One region of the Oleiphilus sp. HI0079 genome, then DNA from elsewhere that is predicted to be linked to it. Evidence: predicted binding sites of a transcription regulator. Region 1 holds the regulator's gene; each other region holds the start of a gene.
The links. Region 1 encodes sigma-54, which starts transcription at its own class of promoters, with help from an activator protein. Its sites were predicted from a motif close to TGGCACNNNNNTTGCTNT; they were not measured.
Positions count from the first base shown of each region.

Region 2: the regulator sigma-54 is predicted to act here: its motif matches at 5,696-5,713, upstream of urtA (urea ABC transporter substrate-binding protein).
Region 3: the regulator sigma-54 is predicted to act here: its motif matches at 6,673-6,690, upstream of A3750_RS01620 (PEP-CTERM sorting domain-containing protein).

Region 1 covers NZ_LWFT01001228.1:779-7,561, forward strand. The annotation lists gene A3750_RS21710 (calcium/sodium antiporter) at 1-724, shown strand, start outside; gene A3750_RS21715 (KpsF/GutQ family sugar-phosphate isomerase) at 721-1,683, shown strand; gene A3750_RS21720 (HAD family hydrolase) at 1,680-2,222, shown strand; gene lptC (LPS export ABC transporter periplasmic protein LptC) at 2,231-2,803, shown strand; gene lptA (lipopolysaccharide transport periplasmic protein LptA) at 2,790-3,365, shown strand; gene lptB (LPS export ABC transporter ATP-binding protein) at 3,369-4,094, shown strand; gene A3750_RS21740 (RNA polymerase factor sigma-54) at 4,277-5,791, shown strand; gene hpf (ribosome hibernation-promoting factor, HPF/YfiA family) at 5,868-6,170, shown strand; gene ptsN (PTS IIA-like nitrogen regulatory protein PtsN) at 6,195-6,656, shown strand; partial or broken gene A3750_RS21755 (RNase adapter RapZ) at 6,689-6,783, shown strand, end outside.
Region 2 covers NZ_LWFT01001194.1:20,785-28,983, reverse strand. The annotation lists gene urtE (urea ABC transporter ATP-binding subunit UrtE) at 1-680, opposite strand, end outside; gene urtD (urea ABC transporter ATP-binding protein UrtD) at 683-1,504, opposite strand; gene urtC (urea ABC transporter permease subunit UrtC) at 1,516-2,616, opposite strand; gene urtB (urea ABC transporter permease subunit UrtB) at 2,618-4,180, opposite strand; gene urtA (urea ABC transporter substrate-binding protein) at 4,334-5,620, opposite strand; gene msrA (peptide-methionine (S)-S-oxide reductase MsrA) at 6,030-6,671, opposite strand; gene A3750_RS21265 (methyltransferase) at 6,690-7,727, opposite strand; gene A3750_RS21260 (TonB C-terminal domain-containing protein) at 7,737-8,199, opposite strand, start outside.
Region 3 covers NZ_LWFT01000112.1:483-8,681, reverse strand. The annotation lists gene A3750_RS01660 (DUF1295 domain-containing protein) at 1-128, opposite strand, end outside; gene A3750_RS01655 (3'(2'),5'-bisphosphate nucleotidase CysQ) at 310-1,206, opposite strand; gene A3750_RS01650 (MarC family protein) at 1,445-2,068, shown strand; gene A3750_RS01645 (aldehyde reductase) at 2,193-3,200, opposite strand; gene A3750_RS01640 (serine hydrolase) at 3,353-4,759, shown strand; gene A3750_RS01635 (antibiotic biosynthesis monooxygenase) at 4,914-5,186, opposite strand; gene A3750_RS25660 (hypothetical protein) at 5,310-5,642, opposite strand; gene cynS (cyanase) at 5,977-6,417, shown strand; gene A3750_RS01620 (PEP-CTERM sorting domain-containing protein) at 6,851-7,459, shown strand; partial or broken gene A3750_RS01615 (DUF1329 domain-containing protein) at 7,570-8,199, opposite strand, start outside.

The sequences.
Region 1 (6,783 bases):
ATTAGTTCTTGGACTAACTACGCTCGTTTCAGCGATTCCGATTAAGCTTGGCATACTTCGAGTCGAACTGCCTATTCTATTAATTGCTACCAGCCTTGCGACGCTCGTTATAATCGACGGCACGATCGTTTTTTACGACGGCTTGATTTTGTCCGGCTTACTCATCATATCCCTGATCGCGCTCGCCAAGCTTTCTTCATCTTCCGAAGAGCTTCCAGAAGAGATAGATGAAGCCAGCGACATCCCTCAAGCAAAAGCTTACCTTTACCTTATTGGAAGCATTGTTGCTTTGGTCTTGAGCTCAAGAATGCTTGTCTGGGGCGCGAGCGGCATCGCCACCGAGCTCGGCGTTAGCGATCTCATCATCGGGCTAACAATTGTCGCAATTGGCACAAGCCTCCCAGAGCTGGCAGCCTCGATTGCAAGCGCACTAAAAGGCCACCATGATCTGGCGCTAGGAAATATAATAGGGTCAAACTTATTCAATCTACTTGCCGTCATGGCTATACCCGCCTTTATATCGCCGCCAATCATTGACCAGGTCTCGTTATTCCGGGATTACGGCTTTATGCTTGTACTCACATTTGGGCTTGCGATTCTTTGCCTAGTAAATCATGTGAGTAAGCGCGACCAAATTGGTAAAATAGCCGGCATCACGCTTTTATGCAGCTATATTGTCTATCTAGTTATTCTTTACAAGGACTCGGTTACAGCACTAGCATGAATTACATTGAATCAGGCAAGCGCACCATTGAGATTGAGCGAAATGCAGTAAATGCCCTGCTCGATCGAATAGACAGCAATTTTGAGAAAGCTTGCGAAATCATGCTCTCCTGCAAGGGACGCGTTGTCGTGACTGGCATGGGAAAGTCTGGTCACATCGCTAATAAAATTGCCGCCACACTCGCCAGTACTGGCACCCCAGCGTTCTTTGTCCATCCTGGCGAAGCAAGTCATGGCGACCTAGGAATGATTACTCAGCAAGATGTCGTTCTCGCTATATCGAACTCCGGCCAAACTGAAGAAGTTGTAACGATCTTGCCTTTGATCAAACGCATGGGCGCCCCCCTAATTAGCATGACCGGCAAGCAGAGCTCCACACTCGCCAAGGCAAGCGATGTATCATTAGACATCAGCATTGAAACCGAAGCCTGCCCTCTTGGTCTCGCCCCAACCTCAAGCACAACAGTGACTTTAGCATTAGGCGATGCGCTTGCAGTTGCACTACTTGAAGCACGCGGATTTTCTGAAGAAGACTTTGCCTTTTCGCACCCTGGTGGGAGCCTAGGAAGAAAGCTCCTCCTAACCGTCGAGCAAATCATGCATATCGGCGATAGAGTGCCAAGCGTACCGCCCTCATCCTCCTTATCAGAAGGCTTATTTGAGATTTCACGTAAGGGGTTTGGGCTGACTGCCATTGTCGATAACGACAACAAAGTAGAAGGTTTGTTCACTGATGGAGACTTACGCCGCGCCTTTGACGAACAGGTAGACCTACATCAAACCGACATCGGCAGCATTATGACCAAAAATTGCAAAACCATTAACAAAGATGCGCTGGCAGCCGAAGCCCTGCATGTAATGGAAGAATATAAAATCACAGGTCTGCTGGTTACCGAGCCTGACAGAACCCTAGTCGGTGTAATTCATATGCATGATTTACTAAAAGCAGGTGTTGTATGAGCAAGCAGCTCGATGAACAAACGCGTTCAAAGGCAAAAAACATAGCACTTCTTGGACTAGATGTAGACGGAGTGCTCAGCGATGGTCGCATCATCTTTTCAGCACAGGGAGATGAGCTGAAAGCTTTTTGCACTCTAGATGGGCACGGCATAAAACTCCTGCAACAGAATGGTATCAATGTCGCCATAATCACAGGCCGCAACTCACCCCTGGTTGCGCGTCGCGCCCGAGACCTAGGCGTCGAACACTTGATCCAAGGCAGAGAAGACAAGCGCGTCGCTCTTGATAGCGTTCGCCAAGCACTTTCATTAGAGTGGGAGCAATGCGCCTATATGGGCGATGACCTGCCAGATCTATCTGCAATGCAAGCTAGCGGGCTAGGTTTTTCCGTACCAAACGGCCACCCATTCGTTCGCCAGCACGCCGACTACTGCACGAATACAAAAGGTGGTGAAGGCGCAGTTCGGGAAGTTTGCGATTTAATTCTCGACGCCAAAGATCTGCTAGATGGCATCCATCAACACTTCTTAGAGAAGTAGGCACTGTCATGGCACGGCTTAAGCCCAGATCTCGTTTTGTTATACCTCTCATAGTGGCCGTCTTTGGGGTCAGCATCTACTACGCGAATCAACTGGAACAAAAGACGTCATTGATTCAGGAAGACACTACACGAAAACCAAGCGCCTTTGCCGAAGGCACCGAACTAAAAGAGTTTAATGAGGAAGGCGAGCTGCAACTGCTCATCAAAACGCAGCGATCATACTATTACGAAAGCGAAAACCTTATTGAAACTGAACGCCCACTGATCGACTATGTTAATGAAACAGGCGAACAATTTCGCTTAGACGCAAAAGATGGACAATATCGAACAGACACCGGAATGCTAACCTTGCAAAACGAGGTACTGATGTCTCGCGTTGGAGAAACTAACGATCTCATTACATTCGAAACAGAGGATCTTCGCATCGACACGGTGAATGACTTTATATCGACTCCCGGCAAGGTTAAGATAACCCAAAATCATAATACGCTGACCTCGTCAGGCCTTAAGGCATCACTAAATGATAGAAAAATTGAGCTACCGCAGCGCGTTCGAGGCACTTACAATGCCCAGAAATAGCTTGAATGCGCTGATCGGTTTTCTAGCATGCCTTGCCCTTTTTCCCGCGCAGAGTCATGCCATAGACGTTGATAGAAACCAACCCATTGAGATCGAATCCGACAGCGCAACAATTGACGATTCGCAAGGTCTTTCAACATACCGCGGCAACGTACTTATAAAACAAGGCAGTACAAAGCTTACCGCTGACAACATTACTGTCTTCGCAAAAGACCGCAGCGTCACGCAAATAGTCGCCATCGGCTCTCCTGCGACATTCAACCAACAAGACCCGGGCAGTGACGACGCAACCACCGGGCAGGCTGAGCAAATCACTTACAAAGCCGAAGAAGCCGTTCTTATATTTAGTGGCGATGCGAAGCTTGCACAAACGACGAACTCGTTTTCGGGTGATCGAATTGAATATGACATTATGCGAAAAGCAATTAGAGCCAAAGGCGACGAAAGCACGGGAACACGCGTTAAAATTCAGTACTTCCCTAACCAACCGACTACGCCAACGGAAGACATACAGAACCCTTCAAACGAAGCGGAAACAAGTACAAATGAGGACAAGCTCTAGCGCATGAAAACCCTTCAGGCAAAGAACCTCGCCAAAAGCTACAAAAAACGCCAAGTAGTTATCGATGTTTCACTTGAGATTCAATCTGGGCAAATTGTTGGTCTTCTCGGTCCGAATGGCGCAGGCAAAACAACCTGTTTCTATATGATTGTCGGCTTAGTCCCTCAAGACAAGGGCAACATATTAATTGACGATAAAGACATAAGCAGCCTTCCTATGCATGGCCGCGCAAAAGCGGGCATTGGCTACCTCCCCCAAGAGGCCTCAATTTTTCGCAAACTGACTGTGTATGAAAACATCCTAGGAATTCTGCAAACGCGAAAAGATTTAAACAACAAACAGCGTGAAGACAAAGCCAATCAACTACTCGAAGAATTCCACATTCAACATATTCGAGAAAGCCACGGCATGGCTTTATCAGGCGGCGAGCGCCGACGAGTTGAGATAGCCAGAGCCCTTGCAATGGAACCAGACTTTATTTTATTGGATGAACCATTCGCAGGCGTTGATCCGATTTCAGTCAGCGACATCAAACATATTGTTCGCCAGGTGAGAGATCGAAATATTGGCGTATTGATTACTGACCACAATGTGCGCGAGACGCTAGACATCTGCGAGCAAGCCTATATTGTAGGGAATGGACACATTATCGCATCAGGCTCTCCCGAGGACGTTCTCAAAAACGAAAAAGTCCGAGAAGTTTACCTCGGCGACGAGTTTACAATTTAGAACCAAATTCATTGTGCAATTTCCAGTGAAAAAAGGTTTATATATGAGAGTGAAAAACTCGTTCAATTTCTCCTCGGAAGTTCTTAAAATAGAAAAACGAGCTAGCTCCTTTGGGCAGCATAAAGAGACGACAGTCCACAATGACCAGCATTACAAGAAGCTAGGATGACCGACAAATGGTAATGAAGGCATCCCTACAACTCAAAATGGGGCAACATCTCACGATGACCCCACAATTGCAGCAAGCCATAAAACTGCTGCAATTATCGACATTGGATCTTCAAGCTGAAATACAAGAAGCGCTTGAATCCAATCCAATGCTCGAACTGATGGAAGATGGCGGTGACTCTAGCAATTCATCAAGCGATGAACAGTCGAGCAACGTCAATCAACAGTCAAGCGAACCCGAGGGCAATCAACAAGTCGAAGCGAAAGAGCTACACGACAGCGAGCGTGAAGAATTTAGTGACTCGATTCCAAATGACTTACCTGTTGATACTGCCTGGGAAGATGTTTATCAGTCTTCGGGGCCAGCAAGCTCAGGATCTGGCTCTGGTTCAGATGAGATGGAAAGCGACTTTGAGAGTCGTAATTCGCCAACCGAAACACTCAACGATCACCTCCTTTGGCAGCTCAACTTAACACCTTTCTCAGATAGAGACCGCTTTATAGCAGAAAGCATCATTGACTCGATCGATGTTGATGGCTACCTAAGAAGCGATATTGAAGATATACATCAAGGCCTCTTCAACGAAGAAGACGAAGATCCCGTTGAACTCGATGAAGTTGCTGCAGTATTAAAGCGGGTGCAACACTTCGATCCAGCCGGCGTGGCTGCGAAAGATCTCCAAGAATGCTTGCTACTTCAGCTGCGCCAACTAGATCCAGAAACAAAGTGGCTTCCCCAGGCAAAGCTAGTCGTTAGTCACTATATAAATTTACTTGGTAGTCGCGACTACGCACAACTGATTCGACGCAGTCGCCTGAAAGAAGACGACCTGATCGACGTATTAAAGCTCATTCAATCTCTCAACCCGCGTCCCGGTGAAGCGATTATCCAGAACGAACCAGAATACGTCGTTCCAGACGTCATTGTTAAAAAAGAAAAGGGCCGCTGGAAAGTAGAGCTCAACCCGGAGATCGCTCCTAAAATTCGAGTGAATAGCGGCTATGCTGGCTTCATCAAACGTGCAGACAACAGCGCCGACAACAACTTCATGAAAGACCAATTGCAGGAAGCAAAGTGGTTCATCAAAAGCCTGCAAAGCCGGAATGAAACCTTACTCAAAGTCGCAAGCAAGATTGTTGCGCACCAACAGGGTTTTCTAGACTATGGTGAAGAAGCAATGAAACCATTAATTCTTCACGATATTGCGCAAGCGGTCGACATGCACGAATCTACGATTTCGCGCGTAACAACACAGAAGTACATGCATACGCCACGCGGCATTTTTGAGTTAAAGTACTTTTTCTCAAGCCATGTTGGCACTGCCTCTGGCGGCGAGTGTTCTTCGACTGCCATCCGAGCCATCATTAAAAAGCTGATTGCCGCTGAAAATCCAAAGAAGCCGCTAAGCGACAGTAAGATTGCAGAAGTACTGAAAGATCAAGGAATTAACGTTGCTAGACGTACGATAGCGAAATATCGAGAAGCGATGTCTATTCCACCTTCTAATGAAAGGAAACGCTTGATGTAAAAAGCGAATTAAGCGTTTTGTGATTTAGAAGCAGACCGTTAGCGTCTACGCTAACAAAATCTACGAGGAGATAACTATGCAAGTAAATATCGCCGGTCACCACGTTGAACTCACTGAGTCAATGAAGAACTACGTAACCGAAAAGCTAGAGAAACTCGAGCGTCACGTGGACGGTATCACGAATGTGCAAGTCACCCTATCTGTAGAAAAGCTGAGACAGATCGCCGAAGCCACCTTACATGTTTATGGAACAGATGTTCACGCAACAGCTGAGGACGAAGACATGTACGCCTCTATCGACAAGCTTATTGATAAACTCGATAGACAAATACTCAAACTCAAAGAGAAACAGGTGTCGCGCTCTCACGGTGCAGCCTAGAAACCCAGAAATATTGGATAAAGTATGAACGAGAGTTCGATAACGATTGACTCTATCCTGCTGCCAGGGCTGACCCAAACGGGCTTCCCTGGCTCAAGCAAGAAAAAAGTGCTTGAGCATGTAGCAGAGACAATCGCGACGAAGATACCCGACCTACCCGAACACAGCCTGTTTGAGAATCTCGTCGCACGAGAGCGTCTTGGCAGCACGGGAATAGGCCAAGGTATCGCAATACCTCACAGCCGTATGGGTGAATGTACACAGGTTATTGGTGCCCTGTTTGTTCTAAAAGAACAGGTTGCCTTCGACGCAATCGACAACCTTCCTGTCGACTTACTGTTTGTCTTAATCGTACCTAAAGAAGCCAGCAGCGAACACCTAGAGTTGCTTAGCCAAATTGCAGAGCGCTTTAACGATACAGAGTTTTGCAACCAGCTTCGGGAAGCCGATAATGACACCGCACTCTATTCACTCATGACTTCCTAAGGAAAAAATATTACATTGAACGTGGAGATGCTATGAAGCTCGTTATTATCAGCGGTAGGTCTGGCTCAGGCAAAAGCACCGCACTCCACGTGCTTGAAGACCTTGGTTTTTATTGCATCGACAATTT
Region 2 (8,199 bases), on a different contig from region 1:
TTTCGCACCAGATCATCGTTGAGTTCGGTTAAATCTCCCGTCGCTACTTTGCGTCCTCGATCCATAATAATAAAGTTATCGGAGGTTCTTCTAACAAAGGGCAATTTTTGTTCGACCAAAAGAACTGTCAAGCCAATATCTCTGTTCAGTTTACGAATTATGTCTCCAATCTCTTGCACGATGTTTGGTTGAATCCCTTCAGTCGGCTCATCGAGAATCAAAAGCTTAGGGTCAATAACAAGAGCACGACCAATCGCTAGTTGCTGCTGCTGGCCGCCACTTAAGTCGCCACCTCTTCGGTGCCTCATGTCATGCAAGACTGGGAATAGCTCATAAATGAAGTCAGGGATTTGCTTCGCCTTGTCTTTTCGAATTGGCAAGCCGATCTGAAGATTTTCTTCAACTGTGAGCATGGGGAAAATCTGTCTTCCCTGCGGCACGTACCCGATTCCAGCGGGCGCGCGCCCTTCTGCTGAAATTTTTGTTAGATCAATGCCATCGAACATAATTGTCCCGCTTGCAGGCTTTAGTAAGCCCATGACACAGGACAACAGTGTCGTTTTTCCGACACCATTTCGTCCCATTAAACATGTACACTTGCCCGGCTCGATCTCGATGTCCAGATCCCAAAGAGTATGGCTCTCACCATAAAATTGATTCAGGTTTGATATTTGTAGCATGGTTACTCTCCGAGATAGACTTCTTTAACGCGCGGGTTGTTTTGGACATCGTCCATGCTTCCCTCTGCCAAAACAGAACCTTGATGAAGCACTGTGACGGTTCGAGCAATTGAGCGGACAAAGTCCATATCATGCTCAACGACCACGACGGAGTGCTTGCCCTCCAAGGAAATTAGAAGTTCTGCGGTTCTATCCATCTCCTGATGCGTCATGCCAGCCACTGGTTCATCTACGAGCAACAATCGTGGTTTTTGCATAATCAGCATGCCTATTTCTAGCCACTGCTTCTGACCGTGCGACAACGAGCCAGCGCGTTTTAAACCTTCATCTTGCAAGCCAATGAGCTCAAGCGTTTCCTCAATTAATAGCAATTGCTCCGAGGTCAGCTTCGCAAAAAGATTACCTAAGACAGCTTTGTTGCCTGCCATCGACAGCTCAAGGTTCTCGAAAACACTTAGCTCTTCGAAGACCGTGGGTTTTTGGAATTTACGGCCAATTCCGGCCTCTGCGATTTCTGGCTCGGTCATCTTAAGAAGATTGATCTTCTGCCCGAAATACACGCTTCCCGTATCGGGCTGGGTTTTGCCGGTGATGATATCCATCATCGTGGTTTTTCCAGCGCCGTTAGGGCCGATGATGCAGCGAAGCTCGCCCTCGTTTATATAAAGATTTAAATCGTTGATTGCCTTGAAACCATCAAAGCTCACGCTGACGTCTTCCATATAAAGAATGCAGCCCTTCCGTACATCAAGATCGGGGTTCTCAGTTGGTTGTATAAAATCGAATACGTGATCTTTGTCTCTCACCGCATCGATATAATTCATGATTGGATTGCTCATGCTGCAGCCTCCTTACGTCCGATTAGGCCAGCAATGCCTTTGGGTAAGAAGATTGTTGTAATCACAAACAAGCCGCCGAGAGCAAACAGCCATACCTCCGGCAATACGCCAGTAAAATACGTCTTCGCGTAATTCACCGCGATCGCACCAACGACCGCACCGTAAAGCGTAGCCCGGCCACCTAACGCGACCCAGACGACGAGCTCTATCGAATTTAACGGTGAGAATTCATTTGGATTAATGATGCCTACTTGAGGCACATACAAAGCACCGGCAATGCCTGCTAGCGCCGCAGAGAATGTCCAAATCCATAGTTTGAAATTCTCTACTTTGTAGCCAATAAAACGGGTGCGCGACTCAGCATCACGAATAGCCATTGCTACACGCCCCAGTTTTGACGTGACAATGAAACGACAGGCGAGATAGCCACATGCCAAAGCAACGGCCGACAGCGTAAATAACGTCAGTCGTGTCGCGTCAGATTGTAAATCAAAACCTAAAATGTCTTTGAAATCGGTTAAGCCATTGTTACCACCAAAGCCCATTTCGTTTCGATAAAATGCCAACATCAATGCAAATGTAAGCGCCTGGGTAATGATCGACAGATACACGCCTGTCACTCGCGACCGAAAAGCGAGCCAACCGAAAACAAAAGCCAGCACACCAGGTGCAACGACTACCATTAATGCAGCAAACCAAAATTGATCGAACCCTTGCCAAAACCAAGGTAACTCGCTCCAATTAAGGAACACCATAAAATCCGGCAATAAAGGGTCGCCATATACACCTCGGTCTCCGATCTGCCGCATAAGATACATACCCATCGCATAACCACCGAGCGCGAAGAACGCACCATGGCCTAAGCTAAGTATTCCCAAATAACCCCAGATCAAATCGACGGCTACAGCGAGAAGCGCAAAAGTAAGATACTTGCCCAGCAAGGTTACGGTGTAAGTTGGTATATGCAGCGCACTGCCTGGAGAGAAAACCGTATTGCAAATGATGACTAATACGGTGACTGCCGCGAGGACCGCCAAAAACGTTATCGTCGCTCTATCGAAAACCACGTTCTGATTCATATTTTTTGAAGTTAACATCTTAAGCCTCCGCTGCTCGACCTTTTTGCGGGAACAAGCCGCGCGGTTTTTTCTGTATGAACAGAATGATAAATACCAGCACAAGAATCTTGGCAAGCACAGCACCGGAAACAGGTTCCAGGAGTTTATTGGCCACACCTAAAGACATGCCAGCCACCAACGTTCCCCATAGGTTCCCTACACCACCAAAAACGACAACCATGAAGGAGTCAATGATATAAGACTGACCTAAGTTCGGGCCAACGTTTGTCAATTGACTAAGCGCTACTCCCGCAACTCCCGCAATCCCGGAGCCTAAGCCGAACGTCAATGCGTCCACCCACTCCGAACGCACACCCATTGCACGCGCCATTTCTCTATTCTGGGACACTGCACGTACCTGAAGACCAAGAACCGTCTTTTTGAGGATAAAGAACAACAATGCAAACACAGCCAAACAAAAAATAATGATGTACAACCTGTTTAGTGTGAGGGAGAAAATCGGGTTGATATCAATCGAGCCAGACATCCACTCTGGTGTCTCTACGCTGCGATTAAGAGGCGAAAAGATACTACGCACCGCTTGCTGCAATACTAAACTTATGCCGAACGTCGCCAATAGCGTTTCTAAAGGTCGTCCTTTTAAAAACTGAATCACACCACGCTCAATAGCAATACCCACCAAACCGGATACGACAAAAGCGGCCGGAATCGCAACAATAATGGATGCGCCAATCGAATCCGGCATGAGCAACTGAATCACATAGGTTGTATAAGCGCCTATCATGATCAATTCGCCGTGCGCCATATTGATACAGCCCATTACACCAAAGGTAATCGCAAGCCCAATCGCCGCAAGCACCAATACCGACCCAAGACTTAGACCAAAAAAGATGGTCTCCATCCAGCCGTAAAACTCGGCTTTATCCTGTATTTTTGCGAGCGCTTTTTCGGCTGCTGCGGAGAAAGGTGCCTCACCCTTTTCAACAACTTTTTGTAGCCGGTTTCGCACTTGAGGTTGGAGGCTTTCGGAAAGCGTTTCGATCGCCTTGAGCTTGATGGATGTATTCTCGCTTTCTAGTGAGTCTAGCGCTATGACGCTATCCAACAAGAACAGTATGTCTGCATTTTTCTCAACTTGTCTTTGCTCGTGGACAATTTCAAGTGCTGTTTCGTCTGCACCAGAGAGTAACGACTCCACCGCTGCTTGCCGTTTCTCCACATTACTATGCTGGAGGTTTTTGGCTGCGAGATAAGCCCGAATTTCACGACGCAGATTATTATTAACAGGAACGCGTTTTATAGCCCGCTTTTTGGTAATGAGTTCCGATTTAGACGGTTCATTTAAGTAGACAACCTGCATACCCTCACTCGACTTAGATTCGAGTACAACAAGTTGTTTTTGTTTTTTATGGCGGTACAAATCGCCATTCAATAGAGCTTCTAGCGCCATATCAGCGCTTTCATTTTTTGATGCGATGAGCTTACTTACGCCTTGCTCAACTTTTTTTAGTTTTCCAGTTATCAGCAAATCGATGCCTTGCTCGTAAAGGCCGGTATCATTTGCGTGAGTTGACAAGGACATTATTGTAAGTATTAGGGCAATAACCGATCGCCCTAAGCAATTTCTTAGGCTCGCCATGGTGGTTCCTTGGAGATGAAATTGGATTGTTTTTGTTTTAGTTGGTTTGAATAAAGAAGGGAGCCAAAGACTCCCTTTTTCGAACTTCTATGGTAATTAGAAGTTTTGACCAGAACACTTACCAGTCTTAACGTTGTAGTTACCACAAGACAAAGGCGCTCTCCAATCAGAGATAACATCTTTTGAACCTGGTAGGAAGTCAGACCATGCATCGCCCTGAACCAGACCATTTGTAGACGACACAACCTGGAATTGACCGTCTTCTTGAATCTCGCCGATCAAAACTGGCTTAGTAATATGGTGGTTTGGCATCATCGTCGATAAGCCGCCAGAAAGGTTAGGAACAGAAACGCCGATGATCGCATCTTGCACAGCAGATGGGTCAGTAGTACCGGCTTTCTCTACCGCCTCAACCCACATGTTGAAACCAATATAAGTTGCTTCCATTGGGTCGTTTGTAACGCGATCTTCGTTACCGATGTATGAATGCCATGCCTCGATGAACTCGTCATTCGCATCGGACTCAACACTCATAAAGTAGTTCCAAGCAGCCAAGTGGCCAACTAGAGGCGCAGTGTCAAGACCAGCAAGCTCTTCCTCACCAACCGAGAACGCTACTACAGGAATGTCTTCCGCAGAAATCCCTTGGTTGCCAAGCTCTTTGTAGAATGGAACATTCGCATCGCCATTGATGGTTGATACAACTGCAGTCTTCTTACCCTCTGCGCCGAACTTTTTGATGTCCGCTACAATGCTCTGCCAATCAGAGTGTCCAAAAGGCGTGTAGTTGATCATGATGTCTTCTTCAGCGACACCAGCATCTTTCAAGTATGCTTCTAGGATTTTGTTTGTTGTACGTGGATATACATAGTCAGTACCCGCAAGCACCCAACGCTCTACACCTTGTTCGGCAAGATAGTCAACGGCTGGAATTGCTTGAGTGTTTGGCGCAGCGCCTGTGTAAAATACGTTTTTCGAAGACTCCTCGCCTTCGTACTGAACCGGGTAAAACAGGATATTGTCTAACTCTTCAAATACAGGCAATACAGATTTACGCGAAACAGATGTCCAGCACCCGAACACAGCGGCCACTTTTTCTTTTTCGATAAGCTCACGTGCTTTTTCAGCAAATAGAGGCCAGTTTGACGCAGGATCTACGACCACAGCCTCTAGCTGCTTCCCAAGCACCCCGCCTTTCTTATTTTGCTCTTCTACCATCATCAAAACGGTGTCTTTCAATGTTGTTTCTGAAATTGCCATCGTTCCAGATAGTGAGTGCAGTACCCCAACCTTGATGGTATCAGCGGCATATGTAACCGAAGCACCGACAGACAGCGACACTGCAGCTGCAACCGTCGCCAATTTAGTCTTAAAGTTTTTCATCGTTAACGTTCCCCGTTCGAAGAATTATTGTTTGTTTTTTAGGAGTGCTTGTATGCGATCTTCCTGCAGGGGGTTAGAGCAAGTGCTGCGCCGTTTCCTAGAAACTAAGATAAATCAGACACTTAGTACGTATATTTGCGTATAGACAAAGCCTGACCAAGAACCTGTCGCACCAATAGCGGGCGAAAAAATCCAAAGCATGCGACTGCCACGCCCTGTTTTGGCGCAAGCGAATGCAACAAAGTCAAATATGCTCGTGTGAATTAGTATGTATATTCTAATTATGGTGGGTAAGGTGAATATATATCTGATACCGGACGTTTCAGATTTGTTATCACTAGCGGAGACGCTAGAGTGGACTTTGCCCTTGGATTCCAAGGGCTTTTTTTTGCCTTGAGAATAGATCGCGCTAAGGGACGCCGCAGGTCACACCCGTGCCACCTAAACCGCAATATCCATTAGGGTTCTTCGCTAAATATTGCTGATGATAGGTTTCGGCATAAAAATATTCCTTCAAAGGCGCGATCTCAGTCGTAATACTTCCAAGCCCTGCTTCTTCGAGTGCATTTTGGTATTGCTGATAGCTCGTTTTTATCACGGCCAAATCAGACTCTTCTAAGTAATAGATCGCCGATCGATACTGCGTACCAAGATCATTCCCCTGCCTCATGCCCTGCGTTGGATCATGTTTCTCCCAAAATACTTTTAAAATCTCGATGAGGCTAATGATGTCCGGGTCGTAGACTACATGAACAACCTCAGTATGGGCTGTCATTCCTGAACAAATCTCTTCGTAGGTAGGGTTGTTAGTAAAACCTCCAGCGTAGCCCACGGACGTAACGTAAACACCATCAAGCTCCCAAAAGGCCCGCTCAGCGCCCCAAAAGCAGCCTAACCCAAGGACGATTTGCTTCATTTCAGCAGGGTAAGGGGCAAAAATGGTGCGGCCATTCACGAAGTGCGTTGGTTCGATTTCTAACGGCTCGCTTCGTCCGGCAAGAGCATTCGCTTCATTTGGCATCTCGATATTCTTTCTAAGGAAATAACTCATGGAACCACCTCAATAGGATTAACGCTCACAATAGTAAACGTTGAACTTAGTACTCTTCGCATAGTACGTACACTTTCCAAATACCGACTCAATGATAGTGGGATAGCGCAGAAAATTATTAGCCACGATGTACATCGGCGCGTATCGCGCCATCTTGGAGTGAGCGGAACGGATAAATCGCTCAGTGGTTTCATACTCAGTAGAAACGCCTTGATGAAATGGAGGATTCGTCACAACGCCATTAACCCTCCCCTTCACCTCTGACCAACCGTCGCTTGGGTAAACCGCACCCTCTAAGCCATTTAACTTTAGCGTTGTTTTAGTAGCTAAAAGCGCGAACCAGTTAATGTCTATACACTCTAGTTTTATCTCTGGATTGACCTTTTTTAAATAAGCCCCGATAACTCCAGCACCACAACCGAAGTCTAAGGTGCGCCCTTTCAAGCGCCTTACTTTTTGCTCCAGCAACAATTGCGTGCCCTCATCTAACTTTCCGGAAGCGAATACTCCAGGAATTGCAGCAAGTTTGAGATCGGTTCCGTTTATATCAACCGACAGTTCTTCAACGTAAGAATTGACATCAAATGTATCTCTCGCCTCAAAACCTGTAGCTTCCCACAATTGACAGTGTTTGGCCGAGTCGAGCTTTTCGCTCTTCTCCGCTCGCTGAGCGAGTCTTTTTGCGCCGCTTGCGATACCCGCCTTCTTCTCACCAACGAGAAAAACACGACCATCGCCTTCTACAAAATTTGCGGCGATATCTAAATAAAGCTCTAACTCGGGCTTGGACTTAGGCATAAAAAGAAGAACTTGCTGATACCTACCATTAGGTAAGACTTCTTCACCCTGACTAAATTCGCCGCCAATTCCAAATGATACGTTTTCGGCTTTCGAATCTTTGAAGAAGCTGTAACTACGATAGTTAAAGGTCAGAATATGCGCTTGGCGGATGCTAGGCTCCAATGCGCACGCGGGTGGCTCGATGACGAGACGACGGGCATCTTCGGGAAAATACTCTTCATTTCTACCAATAACTTGAACTGTAGGGTGCTGCAATGTGGTTCCTTAATTAATTTCTTCTCGTTCTTGCTCAAACGGCATGAGCTCTGTTTCTTCTTCGATCGACGAATAATGAAAACTTAGGTTGGTATAGTAGCGCGCTGTAATAATTTCGTTATCTGGCACCTCATAACGCGGCACGGCGCGAATCGCGTCAAGGACCGAGATATCTAACAGGGTATGCCCGCTCGATCGATAAATATACGCATTTTCAAGATATCCACTCGAACTGAGCTCAACTTTAATAATGCCTCGATGCAGCTGATTCCCTTTGTATGGGTTGATCCAAAACGACAGGACCTGTTTATTCATTCTCGCCAAATAACGATTAACCAGTTGCAACTCTTTTGATTCGTTTTCGCTAAAGGGTTGCTCCACCAAGGCGTCTGATAATTCGCCATCACTTAGCAACTCCAGATTACCGATGCCTTCAAGGAACTCGCCCGGGATAGTCAACTCTTCCAGGCTT
Region 3 (8,199 bases), on a different contig from region 1:
ACAACGAAAAAGAACAATACTGCTTGCGCGATAGCGTTACTGAAAAGCATATCGAGAAGTGTTGATTGCGTGGTATTTAAGATCACACACAATACCGCGATAAAGAATACGTTGAGCACAATGGCCATGAGGGTCACCCTATTATTATTTTGATTAAGCACTTCTTGATTGTTACGAGAACTAGGCTGAGCAGCTCTTCGTTCTCAAATAACTGACTTTAGTTTACGGGGTCAATAAAACTTCAGAAGTGGCCTATCTAAAACAGTGTTTTCCGAACGAGCTCCCTAGCAAGCTTCAACCTAGCAAGCTTCAACCCAGCATAATACCCGCCGCTTGCATCGAAGCGCTAAAGTCATTGGTTGAAAACATCACGCCGCAATGATTCATATAGGTATCACCCTTAGGATTGAAATGAAACGACTTGCCAGAATAATCCATCGCATATGCACCTACTTCGGCAAAAATGCATGCCGTCGCTGCGAAGTCCCATACACTCCCGCCGCCGCTTTGGTCTTTCGGAGGTTTAAAGTAACAGGCAGGGGGTTCACGCAGCACCGCAATTGCACTCATCACACCGCCGGCGTCGCTCAAATACCTGGCGCCCGAATAACCCTGATCAACAGCCCATTGCTCCACACGCGCCCATATGTCAACGAAACGAGTGCTCTCAATAAAGCTGCAATCCAATTGCACAATAAATTCTACCGCCTCTTCCACTGCCACTTTGTTTTCATCGAGCGGTCTCCAGCGCTGGCCGTTATGCTTCGCACCTTGCCCTTTCACAGCAGAATACAGGTCATCTTTAAGTGGGTCATAAACCACACCAATAACCGGCTCACCTTGTTTCGTAATGAGAGAAATGGCCACCGAGTATCCATGCACGGAACGTGTAAAAGCGAGCGTTCCGTCCAAAGGATCAACGCACCAAAAATAGTCTTTTTTTAAGCGCGAACCGTCATCTTCAGTTTCTTCAGTGAGCAGAGCCAGATCGAAGCGATCAACCGTGTCCATTAAGCGTTCGCGAATCAACGCATCACACTTGTGGTCTACTTCCGTCACAACCTGCGCCGCAAGACTGACAGCACCGGCCTTATGTTTGATTTCTGGCACTGCGCCCGCATAGCGCATAATAAGTGCGCCCGCCTCTTTGGCAACGCGCTCGGCCCGTTCCCGAAGAAGATTAAGATCTGATGGTTTTAAGTGCATAAAAACAGTGCTATCGAATAAAAGAAGAGAACAAATATACGCGCATTAAAACAACCGTAAACCCTTCATTCTCTGCTAACCCGCAATCTCGACCGCATATCGACCAGATAAGGGCAAAGACACTTTGAACTAGGGTACAGGCCTTTTCTATCGCGTGATTGCGGGCTTGCCTTTAAGTCGTCTCATCCATAAGCTCAATGCGTTTCTTCAAACACTCATCTAAAAGGATGCAACACCAATGAGCAGCATCGTCGAACATGGACTCAGCGTATTTATGGCATTTTTTGCCATTATGAATCCGATAGCTAACACCACGGTTTTCGCCTCGTTGAGTGAGAATCTCAATTACGATGAACGCCGTAAGCTGGCGGCAAAAGGCATTCTGATTGCTTTCGTGACGATTGTCGCTTTTGCTTTGATCGGCCAATACCTGTTCCAGCTATTCGGCATTTCTCTGTCTGCATTCCGCATTGCAGGGGGCGTGCTAATTTTCATCATTGGCTATCACATGCTGAATGGTAAAGAATCGAAATTTCATTCTGCAGACACCGTCGAACATCCAGATCTCTCCGTCTCTCCGTTGGCGGTCCCGATCCTTGCTGGCCCCGGTACAATTGCTACCGCCATGAACTATTCGATGGGTTCCTGGCATGAAACGCTGATCACAATAGGCGCGTTCTTTATCCTGTGCCTTGTTACGCTGTGCTGCTTTTTGCTCAGCACGCGTATTTTGAAGCGCGTTGGCGAGGCGATTACCGGCATTATCACGAGACTGATGGGCTTGATTCTTTGCGTCGTCGGCACTCAAATGCTCGTAGACGGCATCATCGGCGCATTCCAGCTGAATAGTTTGATGCATTAACCGCATCGCTTTGGTCTTGAAACGGCATTGCAACTCTGCCCAATCAAGACCCTTGTTTGCCCAATGTATGGCAGCATGAAAAATCGTGCGAAGACGATCTCTGTCTGAAGTTTCCGTCCGCTACTTAATTACGCACCACACCTAGTTCAATCAAACTTTCAGCGCCACTTACTACTGCATCCTTAATCGAGTGAGGCCGCCAACCCAAGGACATAGCCGCACTATTGTCGGCCTTCTTGGTTTTACCGCCCTCGCCTTTCACCATTTCCATATCTTTCACGATGTAGGACAGAATGTTAGAGAGAAACACGGGCAACTCTCGAGTAGAGACTTTTGAATCCGGATACGCCTCTTTTAAAATTTGAGCGACCTCTTTAAACATCACCCAACCATTCGTCCCAATAAACCGCTTACCGACCGCGTCTGGGCTTTCATACGCTAAACGGTGCAATGAAGCGATGTCTCTTACATCTACAGCCTCAAAGCCAATTTGCGGAACCACGGGATACTTTCCTTTCAACATCTCGACAATTAATTGCAATGACGTGCCGTAGTCGCTCTCCAAGGCAGGCCCAAGTACTAAGCCTGGTAGCACGGTAGAAAGTTGAATGTCGGTACCGGCGACATAATCCCAAGCCGCCTTTTCTGCCAACGCCTTACTTTTGTAGTAAGCAACATCTGTCGCATCAACATTCGTCCAATCTTTCTCGGTAAAGGTGCGATGCTGATCACCATGCCCAAACATCACCGCCGCAATAGAAGAGGTGAGCACGACCCTTTTAATTCCTGCTGTATTCGCGGCTTTTAGTGCATTCAATGCGCCTTCTCTTGCAGGGCGAATCACCTCATCGGCATTTTTCGGTTGCTGCAAGGGAACAGGCGATGCGAGATGAAACAAGCCATCACACCCTGTTGCGGCGTCAACCCATCCTTCGTCACTGAGCAAATCAGCCTGCGCGAACTCAATGCTATCGGCCTTGTCCGTGTACTTAGCAAACATTGCCTTCAATGCAGGCGCTTTTTTCAGATTTCGAACCGTCCCACGCACCGCATAGCCATGCTCAAGCAAATCGAGAATGCAGTGGCCAGCAATAAAACCAGAAGCATCAGTAACCAGAATTTTTTGTGTCATAAAGATCCCCAAGAATCGCTTTGAACGTATATTTTTTATTCGTTCCATCATAGAGGGATTTGGCAGGCTTGTAAGTAGAAAGAAAAACCATCAAATTGATCATACTGGCTATCGGCCTTAAACAAGTTTTGAAACAACAAAAAGAGTTGACCATGCACACATCCATCAATCCTTTCTGCAGAGCGTTCGCGCTGGTCTTTCTGACGCTCTCTATGTCAGGTTGTCTCGCGAGTGATAAAACCTCAAAAAGCCAAGCCGAGACCGACCGAACGCCAGAAAAAACGGCTGTGGTGAAATCGAAAACCGACTTAAACGCTGCGACATCAGACCCAAACCAGCTAGGCTTGATGCAAGGGTTTCCGCCCCCGGACGACAAGCTGGTTATGCAGCCGCAATCGAATTACTTCAGCTTCCCCAATCTACGCTGGACGGTGTGCCATATTCGCGAGCTTTTGCCCACGAAACAAATTAGCCGCGGCCTTGCTGCCCCTCATCGCTTTGAGTACGCGCTGGATGACAGGATAGACTCACTTCGCTTCACCCCCCTTGGAAGCAATAAGAGCATGACATGGAAAGAGTCACTCAGCGCAAACTACACAGACGGCATCGTAGTACTTCATCAAGGCAAGATTGTCTATGAGCAGTATAGGGGCTGTTTGGACGAAGATGGCAAACACGCAGCTATGTCGATGACCAAATCGTTCACGGGTTTAATCGCAGAAATGCTCATTGCGGAAGGCCTACTTGATGATCGCGTTGCAGTAGCAAGCATCGTCCCCGAACTAAAAGACAGCGCATTCGGAGATGCAACCGTTCGCCAAGTGATGGATATGACGACCGCCCTCCAATACAGCGAAGATTACGCCGACCCGAAAGCCGATATTTGGCTCTATTCCGCCGCCGCCAGCCCAATGCCTAAACCCGCGAATTACAAGGGCCCTAACGGCTATTACGAATATCTTCAAACGGTTCAAAAGGCCGGTAAACACGGAGACGCATTTGCTTACAAAACGATCAATACGGATGCATTAGGCTGGATCGTCTCCCGTGCGACAAACACCGATCTTGCCAAGCTCATCTCCGAAAAACTATGGAAAAAGCTGGGGGCCGAGCAAGACGCTTACATGACGGTGGACGCCAAGGGCACGCCTTTTGCCGGCGGCGGCATCAGCGCTGGCTTGCGTGATTTAGCGCGACTTGGGCAAGCACTCCTTAATGACGGTGAGTTCAACGGCCAAGGTATTTTCCCTGCGTCGGTTGCACAAAGTATTCGAAACGGCGCAGATAAAAACGTCTTCGCCAAAGCCGGCTACAACACCATGCAAGGAGGAAGCTATCGCAGTATGTGGTGGCATTTTCACAATGAGTTCGACGCGTATGCAGCGCGTGGCGTACATGGTCAAACAATCTATATCGCGCCAAAAGCAGACATGGTGATCGTTCGATTTAGTTCTTTCCCAACAGCGAAGAACGCAAAGATCGACCCCACCTCTCTGCCGGCCTACGAGGCTTTGGCGTCCTACCTATCAGCAAAACAAATCGAGATTTATAAAAAATAAGCCACAAAAATGCCGGCAAATAGAATGTCGTTCAACGATATTTCTTGCTTAAGCCAAGGGGCCGCCAACGCAGACGAGAAAACTCAGAACCACTCGGCCCGCGTCTTTTAGATGACCGACGTACATCGCGTTATGCCCAGTCTGCATCACACGATCAAATAAGCTTGGTCACCTGAACGCGATAAGATGCATACCATTTTCCCTTCCCGAGAGCCTGGGCTTTTCTGTGCTCCGGATTCTGATGCCACGCTCGAATATGTGCCATTGAAGGCCAATACGATATAGCGATTTCGCGGCTCCCTTCAGTACATACCGTAAACTCAGTACAACCATATTGATTCATGGCAAGATCACGCATACGTTGTGCCATCGTCGAATACTCATCATCCAACTCTTTCACCGTCGCTTTGAATATTACCGCGTACATAGGCATGTGCTCCTTGTTGACCTTAAAGTCGGCACTAGCGAAAACCATCATCGCCAACCAAAGAGGGGCCTGTGTTCGAAGACTTTGACATCAGCAAAAGCAAGAAGTCGTCAATCGAATGTTTTAGAGCCCTACTTCTTTGGGTGGATATTTCTTGAGCGTCGCACCGTGCGCCTTAAGTTTTCCAAGCACAGTAGCCATCCATGGATCTCGACGGTGACCTACGGTCATTTCTTCTTTCGGGTCGAGATAGAGATTGAAAAACCAAGGTGCAAGGCCAACATCACGCACTGTGGCGAGATCTATATGCATATGCGGCGCTTCAGCCATGACTACTTTTACATGTGCTTTGTATTCTTTCATTCTAACGGCCATAAGCTCTTTACCCCACCAAAAGTAAACCGCTTCTCGCTTTGACTCTCCGCTATCCGAAAGTAAAAACGAAGTTTGGTCAATGAAATCGTAATATTTTCCAGTTGGCAGTTTATCGTTGGGAATCTCCGCGAGATTAAGCGCGAGCTTAGACTTTTATACGACAACGCTCCGAGGCAAGTAAACGTTAAATGCATTTATTGGTGCGGCTAAGACATTTTTGGGGAGTACTTTGCACTGGTTTGAACCGCAGCTAGTTCGCTAAACATGCACCAACATAACGCGAATACAACCCTAAGCCCCTCATTTTTATCTATTTTATTCTCTAAAAAATGTCATGGCATAGCCATTGCTGAAGTACCTCTCAGTACATACCTAACAATCGAGATCTACCAACCATAAGACGGAGTAGTACCGTATGAAAAAAGAAGAAGTCGTAGAAGCCGTTGTACTCGCAAAAAAAGAAAAAGAGCTGAGCTGGGAATCCATTGCAAAAGAACTAGGACTTGGAACGGTCTGGGTAACATCAGCGTGCCTCGGCATGAACAGCATGCCAGAGGAACCCGCTGATAAGCTCTGCGCCCTACTTGATTTACCAACCGGGGCAAAAGCCGCGTTGATGGAATACCCGACCAAAACGTGGGAAAAAAGCGTTCCACAAGACCCGCTCATTTACCGCTTATATGAAATTGTCGGCGTATACGGAGATACGCTAAAAGAAGTCATTCAAGAAAAGTTCGGTGACGGCATCATGAGCGCAATCGACTTTAGTATGGACGTTGAAAAACAGGAAGACCCAAAAGGCGATCGCGTTGTCGTTACGATGAACGGGAAGTTTCTACCCTACAAGACGTGGTAAGCGCCGCTACCCGTTAGCACATTCTTTAACTGGGGCTTGGCCCCAGTTACTCAATCCATGAGAAGAAGATGACTCATGTTGAGGCAAGTGAACGGGACACCGGATAACCATTCCACCGCAGCCCCCCACACTACTCCTGTCTAACTCCCGTTAAAAGCGGCTACTGTGGTTTCCGTCGGAAAGCTTTACACTTTCTCAAAAAGTCCCAAACTCCAATATCGTTAAGTATCTCTTTTTATACAGCATCCGTTTACGCGGCCCATGTATTGCTTATTTTTTGACCAGTTATTTGCTAGTTGTTACTAACTTTCGACATGCCGTGTAAAAAGAGGGTTTGTAATATCTAAGGATGTGCAAATAGTTAGACTGAACTAACGACAGCTCTATCAGTCGCTTTAAAGACAAAAATCTGAGCAGAACAAGGAGAGAAAACATGTTGTCCCCAGCACAAAAAATATGCATTGCACTCGTATTTAGCTTTACATCCCTTGGAGCAAACGCAAGTCTCATTACGACATCGGACTGGTTTGTAAATGGCATTGATGATGGATCGGCGGACTTTCGCGTGACCGAAGAATTTACCAGTGCAGCGGAACTTGGCGGTACAAACAACCGCTACGTTTATAGTATCGAGAACCTAACCAACAACCTATCCGCTAGTCTGTTTCGAATGTCAAATCCGGATAACGATCCCCGCACAAGCCTTTCTGGTCCGAACAGTTGGAGCGAAAGGGTCGGTGCCCAGAATTTCATTTGGGAAACGTCTACTCCAGCAGATTTCATCAACCCAGGCGCAACGTTAGGCGGAATGACACTTTTTACGACAAGTACACTGCCCGCATTAACTGGCTCTAGAGACGGTTGGATAATGACAAGCGACTCTTCCGGCAGCCGCGTGAACGTCTATGGATCATTTCTGCGTGATGGTAGCTCAACCGTACCAAATGATGACGATTCGACTTCGGTTCCGGAGCCTGGCTCACTCGCTCTTCTTGCGATGGGTTTAATCGGTTTATGGACTCGTCGGCGCATAGAGCGTTAAGCACAAATTATGATACAAAACGACACAGGCCTTGTTGCCTGTGTCGTCTCTCTTACTTGACCAACGCCTCTTTTCTCTCGCTTAAACTAGCAGCATAAAGAGACAGGTATTTATCGCGCCCTGCGTCGCAGAGACTGTGGTTTGAAATGGCGAGCATTCGGTGCTTCATCATCGAACAAAACAGACTGCCGTTCTTCCGAAGAAAGGCCATTCACGCTGTAACGTTTAGCCTGTAAATCATGATATACATTAATCGCAGCCCAAACGCCCGGCAACTCATAAAAGTTTTTCGTCAGTGCTGTTCCTACGCGCCAAAGTTCGCCCTCATCATTATATTTATCAACCAGCGCAATCCCCCAACTATCTTCGTCGATGTAAAACACACGTTCTTCGTAAATATGACGGAATTTGTCCTTGAGCTTCGCCTTCACGACATGCACGCGGTGCAACTCCCAACGAACATAATCAGGGTTAAGATGACCCGGCATAACGAGGTCTTTATATTTCACATCCTGTTGATCGATTCGATAGTTGTTGTAAGGAATGAAGTATTCCTCCAAGCCGATATATTCCCACTCATACCGATCCGTGGCACCGTTAAACATATCAGTATCGTCGGCCGTGCGCGTGTTATCTGACGATGCGATCGGAGAGTCATAAGCAAGATTAGGGGCACGCCTTACTCTGCGCTGTCCTTTGTTGTAATCCCATACCTGGCGCTCTTCTTTGACTTGGTTCAG